DNA from 4 places in the Enterobacter sp. UNJFSC 003 genome. Region 1 is predicted to be linked to each of the others. Evidence: predicted binding sites of a transcription regulator. Region 1 holds the regulator's gene; each other region holds the start of a gene.
What was found. Region 1 encodes CRP, which controls carbon source genes, mostly activating them, when cyclic AMP is high. Its sites were predicted from a motif close to ATGTGANNNNNNTCACAT; they were not measured.
Positions count from the first base shown of each region.

Region 2: the regulator CRP is predicted to act here: its motif matches at 1,261-1,278, upstream of V5P19_RS05470 (enolase C-terminal domain-like protein).
Region 3: the regulator CRP is predicted to act here: its motif matches at 1,338-1,355, upstream of deoC (deoxyribose-phosphate aldolase).
Region 4: the regulator CRP is predicted to act here: its motif matches at 1,373-1,390, upstream of serC (3-phosphoserine/phosphohydroxythreonine transaminase).

Region 1 covers NZ_JBAKHK010000008.1:163,184-166,320, forward strand. Annotated here, with positions in the region: gene V5P19_RS17790 (YccS/YhfK family putative transporter) at 1-796, opposite strand, end outside; gene crp (cAMP-activated global transcriptional regulator CRP) at 854-1,486, opposite strand; gene V5P19_RS17800 (OsmC family protein) at 1,797-2,201, shown strand; gene V5P19_RS17805 (phosphoribulokinase) at 2,267-3,136, opposite strand.
Region 2 covers NZ_JBAKHK010000001.1:1,174,504-1,177,640, forward strand. Annotated here, with positions in the region: gene V5P19_RS05465 (PTS transporter subunit EIIC) at 1-1,178, opposite strand, end outside; gene V5P19_RS05470 (enolase C-terminal domain-like protein) at 1,457-2,656, shown strand; gene V5P19_RS05475 (GntR family transcriptional regulator) at 2,644-3,137, opposite strand, start outside.
Region 3 covers NZ_JBAKHK010000004.1:150,815-153,951, reverse strand. Annotated here, with positions in the region: gene deoA (thymidine phosphorylase) at 1-372, opposite strand, end outside; gene deoC (deoxyribose-phosphate aldolase) at 428-1,207, opposite strand; gene V5P19_RS12800 (YjjI family glycine radical enzyme) at 1,470-3,005, shown strand; gene V5P19_RS12795 (YjjW family glycine radical enzyme activase) at 2,980-3,137, shown strand, end outside.
Region 4 covers NZ_JBAKHK010000002.1:636,218-639,354, reverse strand. Annotated here, with positions in the region: gene ycaO (30S ribosomal protein S12 methylthiotransferase accessory factor YcaO) at 1-507, opposite strand, end outside; gene V5P19_RS09190 (DUF421 domain-containing protein) at 635-1,327, shown strand; gene serC (3-phosphoserine/phosphohydroxythreonine transaminase) at 1,490-2,578, shown strand; gene aroA (3-phosphoshikimate 1-carboxyvinyltransferase) at 2,649-3,137, shown strand, end outside.

The sequences.
Region 1 (3,137 bases):
GGATCACCGCTTCGGCGTGGCTTTGCTCGACCAGCTTTTGCACCTCCTGCGGATGATGCAGGCTAACGGAGATATGCTCCTGCAGATCCAGACCCACCTGGAAGGTGCGCAGTAGCCGTTTGTAATCATGATTCCGGTTGGCGGCGAGCATGTGCAGCTGCTGATAGCACTGGCTGATCAGATCGACCACTTTTTGCTGACGCGCGAGCAGCGGCGGTAGCGATTTTTCCGGGTCGGTATGCTGGGTGAGCAGGGTATATTTAGCGTCGCAATAGTCCGCAAGCTGCACGTAGAGCAGGCTCAGGGATTCGCGCAGCGGCTGCTCCCGCCACATCCAGAACCAGAACCAGTTAAACAGCCCGTACCACAGCGTGCCAAGGGCGTAGATCAGCAGCGGTTCCCATACCGGCATATTCCCAGCAAGGCTCAGCGTGAAGATGGCGGCAATGAGCGAGGCGGGAAGCAGGCGGGCATGCAGCGAGCTGATTTCGGCAGTCACGCCGAGGGTCATCGCCAGCACGGTTAATATCAGAGGGAGAGGAATGTCCCGGGCAAGCAACAGCTGCACGGCGAGGCTACATCCTGCAAACAGGCTGCCACCAATAATCAGGCGTTTGAAAAAGCGCTTATGCGGCGTGTCCAGACCGGCGATGTTGCAGCAGGCGGGCACGAGGGAAAACAGCAGACCCTGTTGCAGGTGTCCGAGGAGCAGACCTACGGCCACAGGAAGGCACAACACCAGCGTTTGTCGCAGTGCGTAGTTAACTTCCGGGTGATAAATCAGCCTGCGCCACATGGGGAATAGAGACAAAAACGGCGTGTCACCTTGCGATGACACGCCGTTTTACCGGAATTAACGGGTCCCGTAGACCACGATAGTTTTACCGTGGGCAGAGATCAGGTTCTGGTCTTCCAGCATTTTCAGGATACGACCCACTGTTTCACGGGAGCAACCGACGATCTGACCGATTTCCTGACGGGTAATTTTAATTTGCATGCCGTCCGGGTGGGTCATGGCGTCTGGCTGTTTCGCCAGGTTTAACAGTGTCTGCGCGATGCGACCGGTAACGTCCAGGAAGGCAAGGTTACCCACTTTCTCTGACGTGACCTGCAGACGGCGTGCCATCTGCGAAGAAAGACGCATCAGGATGTCAGGGTTAACCTGAATCAGCTGACGGAATTTCTTATAAGAAATTTCAGCGACTTCACATGCAGTTTTTGCACGAACCCAGGCGCTACGTTCCTGGCCCTCTTCAAACAGGCCCAGTTCACCGATGAAGTCGCCCTGGTTCAGATAAGAAAGGATCATCTCTTTCCCTTCTTCATCTTTGATCAGCACTGCCACCGAGCCTTTAACGATGTAATACAACGTTTCCGCTTTTTCACCCTGGTGAATCAGCGTGCTCTTCGATGGGTACTTATGAATGTGGCAATGAGACAAGAACCATTCGAGAGTCGGGTCTGTTTGCGGTTTGCCAAGCACCATGCGCGGTTATCCTCTGTTATAAGCTGTCACCAGAGCCATAAGATGCATCCGGACTCTGGGGTTGCAATCGAATTCTTACCCATACCCTGGGAAGTCGGCTGTCGTAACGTTTCGCAGCCAGTAAAGTTTGATGTCCTCTGCATACATGTGTAACGTCAATGTATTACTGTAGCATCCAGAGTGTTTTAGCATAGCTTTTGCCGCGTGTCTCCTGGTGTCTCGCTTCAGCATGATGCAGGTCGCCTTCCGTTGCGAGAATTGTAACGCACGCGTAATCTGTCACCAAAAATGCAACGTCGGAGTTATGTATATGCAAGCGCGTGTGAAATGGGTTGAAGGTTTAACGTTCCTGGGCGAGTCCGCTTCAGGACACCAGATTTTGATGGATGGTAACTCCGGTGACAAAGCGCCAAGCCCTATGGAAATGGTGCTGATGGCGGCGGGGGGATGCAGCGCGATCGACGTCGTTTCGATCCTGCAAAAAGGTCGTCATGATGTGACCGATTGCGAAGTTAAGCTCACGTCAGAACGTCGCGAAGAGGCGCCACGCCTGTTCACCCACATTAACCTGCACTTTATCGTTACCGGTAAAGAACTGAAGGATGCGGCGGTATCACGCGCGGTCGATCTGTCCGCGGAGAAGTACTGTTCGGTGGCGTTAATGCTGGAGAAAGCGGTGAACATTACGCATTCGTATGAAGTGATCGAGGCCTAATGAAGGGGCATCGTGCGTTCTGATGCCCCCACCCTAACCCTCTCCGTGTGGGAGAGGGAATAGGATCACGCGATCTGCTTACCTTCCATCAACCGCTGTACCAGCGGCGTCATGATTAATTCCATCGCCAGCACCATTTTTCCGCCCGGCACCACCAACGTATTCATGTGCGAAATAAACGAGCCCTGCAGCATCGCCAGCAGCCACGGGTAATCGATCCCTTCGAGATTGCGGAAATGAATCACCACAAAGCTCTCATCCAGAGAGGGTATCGTTTTGGCGGCGAACGGGTTGGAGGTGTCCACCGTGGGGACGCGCTGGAAGTTGATATGGGTGCGGGAGAACTGCGGCGTCAGGAAGTTAATGTAGTCTTCCATTGAGCGGACGACCGAATCCATCACCGCCTCGCGCGAGTGACCGCGTTCGCTGATGTCACGGGTCAGCTTCTGGATCCACTCAAGGTTAACAATCGGCACCACGCCCACCAGCAGATCCACATATTGCGCCACGTCGTGCTGAGGGGTCACCACGCCGCCGTGCAGCCCTTCGTAAAACAGCACGTCGGTGGGTTCCGGCAGCGGCTGCCAGGGCGTAAAGGTGCCGGGTACCTGGTTCCAGGGCACGGCTTCATCGTAAGTGTGCAAATACTTGCGGGATTGACCCTTGCCGCTCTGGCCGTATTCACGAAACGTTTGTTCCAGCAGGCCGAAGTCATTGGCTTCCGGGCCAAAGTAGCTGATGTGTTTACCCAGATCGCGTGCCTTACGGATGGCCATGTCCATTTCAGGGCGCGTGTAGCGATGAAAGCTGTCGCCCTCAACCTCTGCCGCCCGGAGATTCAGCTGGGCGAAAATCTTGCGAAAGGCGAGGCTGGTGGTGGTGGTTCCCGCACCGCTTGAGCCCGTAACGGCAATAACCGGATGTCTGGCAGACATA
Region 2 (3,137 bases), on a different contig from region 1:
ACCGTCGCCGCGATAAATGCCTTTTTATAGCGGGCCAGTACGCCAAACAGGGCCGGTTCGGTAATACCAAGCAGTGCGGATATTGCGGCTGATAGCGTTACGGTTTTCTCCTGACGGTCTTTGCTCAAGCGCCAGATAGCAAACGTCGCGCCTGCAATCGCCATGTTCGCCATAAACATCATTGGCATCAACATGTCATAGCCGCGATCGCTAAAGTTTTGCAGCGCGATGGGTGTCATCGCGTGGTGCATACCGGTCAGAATGGCCACCGGGCGGATTGCGCCCACCACTAATCCTGCAAAACTTGCAGATATGCTGAATAACCCTTCAATAAACAGCGCCAGCCCTTTGCCCAGCCAAATGCCGATGGGACCAATAACGACCAGCGCGGCGAGCGCGCCGATAAACAGCGTTAGCGTTGGGGTAAATACGGTCTTCAGCACGTCGGGCATAATGCTATCAACCCAACGATGGATATAGCTCAGGGCCAGGATCGAGAAAATGACCGGGATTACGCTGGCGGAATAGTTAAAGACCGATACCGGGATAGCATTGAGCAGCCAGAGCGCGCTGGCCGCGCCTTCCTGGTGGGTCGCCAGGGCTTTGGCCGCCTCAATCAGCGAAGGGTACATAAGACACGCCGCGATGGCGGCGGCGAGATACTCGTTGGTTTTAAAGATTTTTGCGGCCGAAACGGCCAGGAAAAACGGCAGGAAATAAAATACGCCGCTGGCGATAAGATCGATGATCATCACCGTGTCGCTTTTGGCTGAGACCACTTTCAGCGCGATTAACCCCGCCAGTAACCCTTTGATCATCCCGGCACCCGCAATCGCCGGAACAATGGGGCCAAATACGCCGGACACCGTATCCATAAACAACGAAATCAGGCTCTTACGTCCTTTCGTTGGCGCATTATCTGAGGGGGCGTTATCGTCGAGTACGCTAAGCATTTGCTCGTACCAGGTGTTCACCTTTGGCCCGATAATGACCTGAAACTGGTCGCTCTGAAGCTGTGCGCCCAGTACGCCCGGCAGCTTTTTGATCTCCGTTTGATCCACTTTATCATCATCAATTAAATCGAAGCGTAACCGCGTCATGCAATGCCAGACTTTATTGATATTCCCCTGACCGCCTACCAAACGAATAATATTATTGATGGCTTCTTGCGTCCCCATAACGTCTCCTGCCGGATGTTGTTGTCGTTTTAATGTTGCCCTGAAGGATAATTAAAGCCAGGAAACAAAACAAACCAATAAAATTTGATGTCGCTCACAAACAAGCTCTGTTTGGCAATGTAATACAATGACATCGTTAAATTGGTCTGGTTTTTGTTTGTCTTTAACGGAATTAGCAGACCAAAATAAATACGAAAAAAAAGAGTTTACCCAACATCATTTTTAGGGTGATGATAATTGCCATCGCCTATTCCCGCAGCGCAGCCGAGGAGTTATTTGTGACGCCTGTGATCATCAAAAATATCGAATGTTTTATTACTCGCCCGGACAGACATAATCTGGTGACGGTGCGCGTTACGACGGAGCAGGGCGTGACCGGTCACGGCTGTGCCACCTTCCAGCAGCGGCCGCTGGCGGTCAAAACGCTGGTCGAGGACTATTTAACGCCGCTGCTGACGGGCCGCGATGCCAACAACATCGAAGACCTGTGGCAAATGATGAACGTTAACGCCTACTGGCGTAACGGCCCGATAATGAATAACGCGATTTCGGGCGTCGATATGGCGCTGTGGGATATCAAAAGCCAGCTTGCCGGGATGCCGCTGTATCAGCTGTTTGGTGGGAAGTCGCGTGATGCGATCCCGGCCTACAGCCACGCCAGCGGCGAGACGCTGGTTCAGCTGTTTGCCTCCGTGGATGCGCTCATTGCGCAGGGCTATCGTCATATTCGCTGTCAGCTCGGCTTCTACGGCGGCACGCCGTCCGATCTTCACGCGCCGGAAAACCCAACGCCAGGGGCATGGTTCGATCAGCAAGAATATATGCGCAATACCGTCGAGATGTTCCGCGCGCTGCGCGAGAAATATGGCTGGAAGCTGCATATTTTACATGACGTTCATGAACGCTTATTCCCGCAGCAGGCGGCGCAGCTGGCGAAACAGCTTGAGCCTTACCAGCCTTATTTTATTGAAGATATCTTGCCGCCGCAGCAAAGCGCCTGGCTGGAGCAGGTTCGCCAGCAAAGCTGCGTGCCCCTGGCTATGGGTGAGCTGTTTAATAATCCTGCCGAATGGCACGACCTCATCGTCAACCGCCGTATCGACTTTATCCGCTGCCATGTATCGCAAATTGGGGGGATAACCCCGGCGCTCAAGCTGGCGCATCTGTGCCAGGCATTCGGTGTGCGTCTGGCCTGGCATGGACCTGGTGATATGACGCCAATTGGCGTGGCGGTGAATACGCATCTAAATATTCACCTGCATAACGCGGCTATTCAGGAATTCATTCCGCGTTCAGCGCTGACGGACCGGATTTTTCCGGGCGCGCCAGAGGTCAAAGAGGGCTTTGTTTATCCACCGGTGCAGGCCGGGATCGGCGTGGGCTTCAATGAAGAGATAGCGCGGGCGCATCCGGTGGTGTATCGCCCACATGAATGGACGCAAAGCCGCCTGCCGGACGGCACCCTTCATACTCCCTGAGCCTGACGTCGGGTAAGGGTGTCGCGGTTGTAGGGAATCACGTAGGTGCAGCTGTAATTGATATCAATAATATCGCTCACTTCAAATACCTGGCCACCCTCAAGAATACCGCGATTCGTAATATGCATTGCCGGGCTGCCTTTCTTGCAGCCCAGCAATGCAGCCTGCTCTCGGCTCACGCTCACGGCGCGGTAGGTGGTCAGCATATGGGAAATCGTCAGACCTTTGCCCAGAACATACTGCTGAATGGACCGTTCAATAGCCTGCTGATTAAGGTCAGGAAAATCCTCCGCCGGCATGCTGGAAATTTCCAGCTGTACGGGAACGTCATCGACGTAGCGTAGCCGACAGAAATGCCAGATAAAACGCTCTTCATCGATGCCAAAAATTTGCTGCGCCGCCCGGTCAGGGCGTTTTTTATGCAGGCTAATCATCCGGTAGCGGATCTGATCGAACCGTTTTTCGGTGATGGAGTTATACA
Region 3 (3,137 bases), on a different contig from region 1:
GAGCGTACCGCCGGTGTGCCCCAGGCCGCGCCCGGAGATCATGGGAACGTAACCGCCGCAGGCCGCCACCATCGGGCCAAGCATCAGAGAGGTAACATCGCCCACGCCGCCGGTGGAATGTTTGTCCACAATCGGGCCGTTAAGGTTGAGGCTCTTCCAGTCCAGAACAGTTCCTGAATCTCGCATCGCCATGGTCAGCGACACGCGCTCAGGCATCGACATATCGTGGAAGAAAATGGTCATCGCCAGAGCGGCAATCTGCCCTTCTGAAACGGTATTATCACGAATGCCATTGATAAAGAAGCGGATCTCTTCGTCGCTTAATGCATGACCATCACGTTTTTTACGAATAATTTCTTGTGCGAGAAACACGGTAACCTCCCGAAAATAGGCCGGGATCGCGACGCGTCACCCGGCAATGTAAACCTTAGTAGCTGCTTGCGCTCTTACCGTCACCATGACCCAGCGCTTTCAGCAGGCTTGCCAGCAGGCTGGATGCGCCGAAGCGGTAGTGACGGGAATCCGCCCAGTCAGCGCCGAACAGTTCGTCGGCAATCGCCAGGAACTGCTGCGCGTCTTCAGCAGTACGTACGCCGCCCGCAGGTTTGAAACCAACCGTTTTGGACACGCCCATATCGCGGATCACTTCCATCATAATGCGCGCGCTTTCCGGGGTAGCGTTCACCGGCACTTTACCGGTAGAGGTTTTGATGAAATCTGCGCCAGCTTTGATAGCGATTTCAGACGCTTTACGAATAAGCGCTTCTTCTTTCAGCTCACCGGTTTCAATGATCACTTTCAGCAGCACGTTTGCCGCAGCACAGGCGTCTTTACAGGCTTTTACCAGGTCAAAACCCACCTGCTCATTGCCGGCGATCAGCGCGCGGTACGGGAATACCACGTCAACTTCGTCTGCACCGTAAGCAATTGCCGCGCGGGTTTCTGCCAGCGCAATGTCAATATCGTCGTTGCCGTGCGGGAAGTTAGTCACGGTTGCAATACGCACGTCTGGCGTGCCCTGCGCGTTCAGCGTCTTACGCGCAATCGGGATGAAACGCGGATAGATACAGATGGCTGCAGTGTTACCCACTGGCGTTTTGGCCTGATGGCAGAGCGCGATGACTTTCTCATTGGTGTCGTCATCGTTCAGGGTGGTCAGGTCCATCAGTTTCAACGCGCGCAGGCTGCTTGCAGTTAAATCGGTCATAACATTCTCCAACGGCAGTGCCGTATCAATTTTACCTTGCGGGTCTGTGAGTATTCTAACATTCACCCGCATCCACACTTCGACATTCATCACAGTTAATGAAAACTTCGTACAAATTTGCATTACTGTAATGAGATCAACTTCAAATTTTATCCTGCTCATTGCTGACGAAAGCAGCAATAACCCCTGTCGGATCAAAAGCCCTGACCGGACGTCTTCCTACAATCTGTTCATCATCCGCTGAACTGTAAAGGAAGAGAAAATGTCCGACGCCCTGCAACAACGTTGCCAGCAGATTGTGACAAGCCCGGTATTGACCCCCGAGCAAAAACGTCATTTTCTGGCGCTGGAGGCGGAAAATAATCTGCCCTACCCGACGCTTGCTTCGCCAGCCCGCGCCGCACTGGACGAGGGATTTATCTGTGACATGTTTGAAGGCCATGCGCCCTACAAACCTCGTTATGTTTTGCCGGATTACGCCAAATTTCTCGCGAACGGCTCAGAATGGCTAGAGCTAGAAGGCGCGAACGATCTTGATGATGCGCTCTCACTGTTAACCATCCTCTATCACCATGTTCCATCCGTCACATCCATGCCGGTGTATCTCGGCCAACTAGATGCGTTGCTGCAACCATATGTTAGAATTCTAACACAAGAAGAGATCGATATTCGAATAAAACGTTTCTGGCGTTATCTCGACCGAACGCTGCCAGACGCTTTTATGCATGCCAACATTGGTCCGAACGATACGCCTGTGACGCGTGCCATTCTGCGCGCAGATGCAGAGCTGAAGCAGGTTGCACCGAATCTGACCTTTATTTACGATCCGGACATCACGCCAGATGATTTGCTGCTTGAGGTTGCAAAAAATATTTGTGAATGCAGCAAACCGCATATTTCTAACGGACCGCTGAATGATAAAATTTTCACAAAAAGCCGCTATGGCGTGGTGAGCTGTTACAACGCTCTGCCGCTTGCTGGCGGTGGCAGCACCCTGGTTCGGCTTAACCTGAAGGCCATTGCCGAACACAGTATTTCCCTTGAAGACTTCTTCACCCGCGCGTTGCCCCACTATTGCCAGCAGCAGATGGAAATCATCAACGCGCGCTGCGATTTTTTGTATGAACGCTCTGGCTTCTTTGAGAATAGCTTCCTGGTGAAAGAGGGTCTGATTGATGCCGATCGTTTCGTGCCCATGTTTGGCATGTATGGTCTGGCAGAAGCGGTCAATACGCTCTGCGAAAAGGAAGGTATCGATGGTCGCTACGGTAAGGACAAACGAGCCAACGCGCTAGGCTATCGCATCAGCGAACAGCTCGCGGCGTTTGTTGAAAACACGCCGGTAAAACACGGCTGGAAGCATCGCGCGCTGCTGCACGCCCAGTCGGGAATCAGTTCTGATATCGGGACGACGCCGGGCGCGCGTCTGCCCTACGGCGACGAGCCGGATCCGATAAGCCACCTGCTAGCCGTGGCCCCTCACCACAAACACTATTCTTCCGGGATAAGCGACATATTGACGCTGGATGAAACGGTAAAACGCAATCCGCAGGCGGTGGTTCAGCTTTGCCTGGGCGCATTCAACGCGGGTATGCGTGAATTTACTGCCAACGTCGCGGGGAACGATCTGGTGCGCGTCACCGGCTACATGGTGCGCCTGTCGGATCTGGAAAAATACCGCGAAAACGGTTCACGCACTCATACCACATGGCTCGGCGAGGAGGCCGCGCGCAATACCCGTATTCTTGAACGTCAGCCGCGCGTGATAAGCCATGAACAGCAGATGCGCTTTAGTTAGTCAGATGATCCCCTTCTCCTGCGTGGACGGGCCGGGCAGCCGCCTGGCGCTGTTCCTGCAGGGATGTAATCTGCGCTGTAAAACCTGTCACAACCCGTGGACAATCGGGCGTTGCAACGACTGCGGTGATTG
Region 4 (3,137 bases), on a different contig from region 1:
GATAAAAACGGTCTGCTCATCAGACTGACGAGTGAACGGCAGGGCACAGATACCGCGATCCTCATTACCGGACTGCAGATCGATCAGCATGCTGGCGGTCAGTTCGTTTTCAGGATCGTAGAACGCGCGCAGGCGCGGATCCAGGATCCCTTCCGGCAGCTCGTCGTCTTCAGTCAGCGGGAACCACTTTTCATTGGGATAATGAACGAAGGGGCCGTTCGCGATGGTTTCACCCAACCAGAAGTCGGCGAAGAAATAGTTGGTCGACAGACGTTCAAAATATTCCCCCAGAGCAGAGGCCAGTGCCGCTTTTTTCGTCGCGCCTTTACCGTTGGTAAAACACAGAGCGCACTCTTTGTCGCGAATATGCACGGACCAGACGTGTGGCACCGGATTCAGCCAGGAGGCTTCTTCGATATTAAAGCCCAGGTCGGTCAGTTTCTGCTGGAAGCGAGCGATGGAATCTTCCAGAGCGGCGTCTTTGCCGGGGATAAACGTTTGAGTCATGGCGTTCACTTTTATCGTACGTAAAGCGCGCAATGATACGGGTTTTGCGTGACAGGTGCTATCTCCGGCGAAAATAAAAGGCTGAGCTATGCTTACTGTCAGTAACTCACTGTTAAGGCATAGAAAAATGAAAGCATTCGATCTCCAGCGGATGGCGTTTGATAAAGTCCCTCCTGAATTTTTAGGCGAAGTAGCGCTGCGTAGCCTGTATACCTTCGTACTGGTCTTTCTCTTTCTCAAAATTACCGGGCGTCGCGGTGTGCGGCAAATGTCGCTTTTTGAAGTGCTGATCATTCTGACCTTAGGGTCCGCCGCGGGGGATGTCGCCTTTTATGACGATGTCCCGATGGTGCCAGTCTTTATTGTTTTCGTTTCATTGGCTTTGCTGTACCGGCTGGTAATGTGGCTCATGTCGAAAAGCGAAAAGCTGGAAGATCTCCTGGAAGGGAAACCGGTGGTGATTGTGGAAGAGGGGCAGTTGGCCTGGGAGAACGTGCGAAGCGCCAATATGACGGAGTTTGAGTTTTTTATGGAGCTACGCCTTAACAGCGTTGAACAGCTTGGACAGGTACGGCTGGCGATAATGGAAACCAACGGGCAAATCAGCGTCTACTACTATCCCGACGAGGAGGTAAAGGCTGGGCTGTGTATTTTGCCGGATATGCTGATCGACCGATATACCACCGTACCCGAAACCGAGGAGTATGCCTGTATAAAATGCAGCCATGTGGTTGCGATGCAGGCAGGCGCTCATCAATTATGCCCCCGCTGTACAAATCCAGAGTGGACAAAGGTTAGCCGGGCAAAACGTATAACCTGACAGCCATTTTGTCGGTTTTGTGACAGCAAGGTGGTCGATTGTATTGTGTGACGACGGACACATTTCGCCGGTCATAAGTTTTAGACATTGCGGCGCGTGTCACTGAATGATAAAACCGATATCCACAGTTATAACTTATGGCTTTTAGCGTGGTGAGGGGAAATGGCTCAAGTCTTTAATTTCAGTTCAGGTCCGGCAATGTTACCGGCGGATGTACTCAAGCAGGCTCAGCAGGATCTGTGTGACTGGAACGGTCTGGGTACGTCGGTGATGGAAATCAGCCACCGTGGTAAAGAGTTTATTCAGGTGGCGGAAGAGGCAGAAAAGGATTTTCGCGATCTGCTGAACATTCCCTCGAACTACAAAGTATTGTTCTGCCATGGCGGCGGGCGCGGTCAATTTGCCGGTATCCCGCTGAACATCCTGGGCGACAAAACCACAGCAGACTACGTTGATGCAGGTTACTGGGCTGCCAGCGCGATCAAAGAAGCGCACAAATACTGTACGCCGAACGTTATCGACGCAAAAGTGACTGTTCACGGTCTGCGCGCCGTTAAGCCGATGAGCGAGTGGCAGCTTTCACGCGACGCTGCGTACCTGCACTACTGCCCAAATGAAACGATTGATGGCATCGCGATTCACGAAGAGCCAAACTTTGGTGAGAACGTGGTAGTGACCGCGGATCTCTCCTCCACCATTCTTTCCACGCCGCTGGATGTCAGCCGTTACGGTGTTATTTATGCTGGCGCACAGAAAAACATCGGCCCTGCCGGCCTGACTATCGTCATTGTGCGCGAAGACCTGCTGGGTAAAGCGCATAAATCCTGCCCGTCGATTCTTGATTATACCGTGCTGAACGATAACGACTCCATGTTTAACACGCCTCCTACCTTTGCCTGGTATCTCTCCGGCCTTGTCTTCAAATGGCTGAAGCAAAAAGGCGGTGTGGCGCAAATGGACAAGATCAATCAGCAAAAAGCTGAACTGCTGTACGGTGTGATTGATAAGAGTGATTTCTATCGCAATGACGTAGCGCAAACCAACCGTTCCCGCATGAACGTCCCGTTCCAACTGGCGGATAGTAATCTTGATAAAGTGTTCCTGGAAGAGTCATTTGCTGCAGGCCTGCACGCGCTGAAAGGGCACCGCGTTGTAGGCGGTATGCGCGCGTCCATTTACAACGCCATGCCGCTGGAAGGCGTTAAAGCACTGACCGATTTCATGATTGACTTTGAACGTCGTCACGGCTAATTGTGCAGTCTTTCACCCCCGTAGCGCTGCTGCGGGGTTTTTATTATGTTGAGTTGAGAGTTTACGTTTCATGGAATCCCTGACGTTACAACCTATTGCGCGGGTAGATGGCACCATTAATCTGCCTGGGTCAAAAAGTGTCTCGAACCGCGCTCTGCTGCTGGCCGCTCTGGCAAATGGCACCACCGTCCTCACTAACCTGCTGGACAGCGATGATGTGCGCCATATGCTCAATGCGCTGAAAGCGTTGGGAGTTCATTACACGTTGTCTGACGATCGTACCCGTTGCGAAGTCACCGGTAACGGCGGCGCGCTACACGCAGCTGAAGAGCTTGAGCTGTTCCTGGGTAATGCCGGTACAGCAATGCGCCCTCTGGCGGCAGCCCTGTGTCTGGGCAGTAATAACATTATCCTGACCGGCGAGCCGCGCATGAAAGAGCGCCCAATTGGTCATCTGGTGGATGCCCTTCGTCAGGGTGGCGCGCAGATTGAGTATCTGGAGCAGGAAAATTATCCGCCCCTGCGCCTGCGCGGTGGTTTTACCGGCGGCAACGTTGAG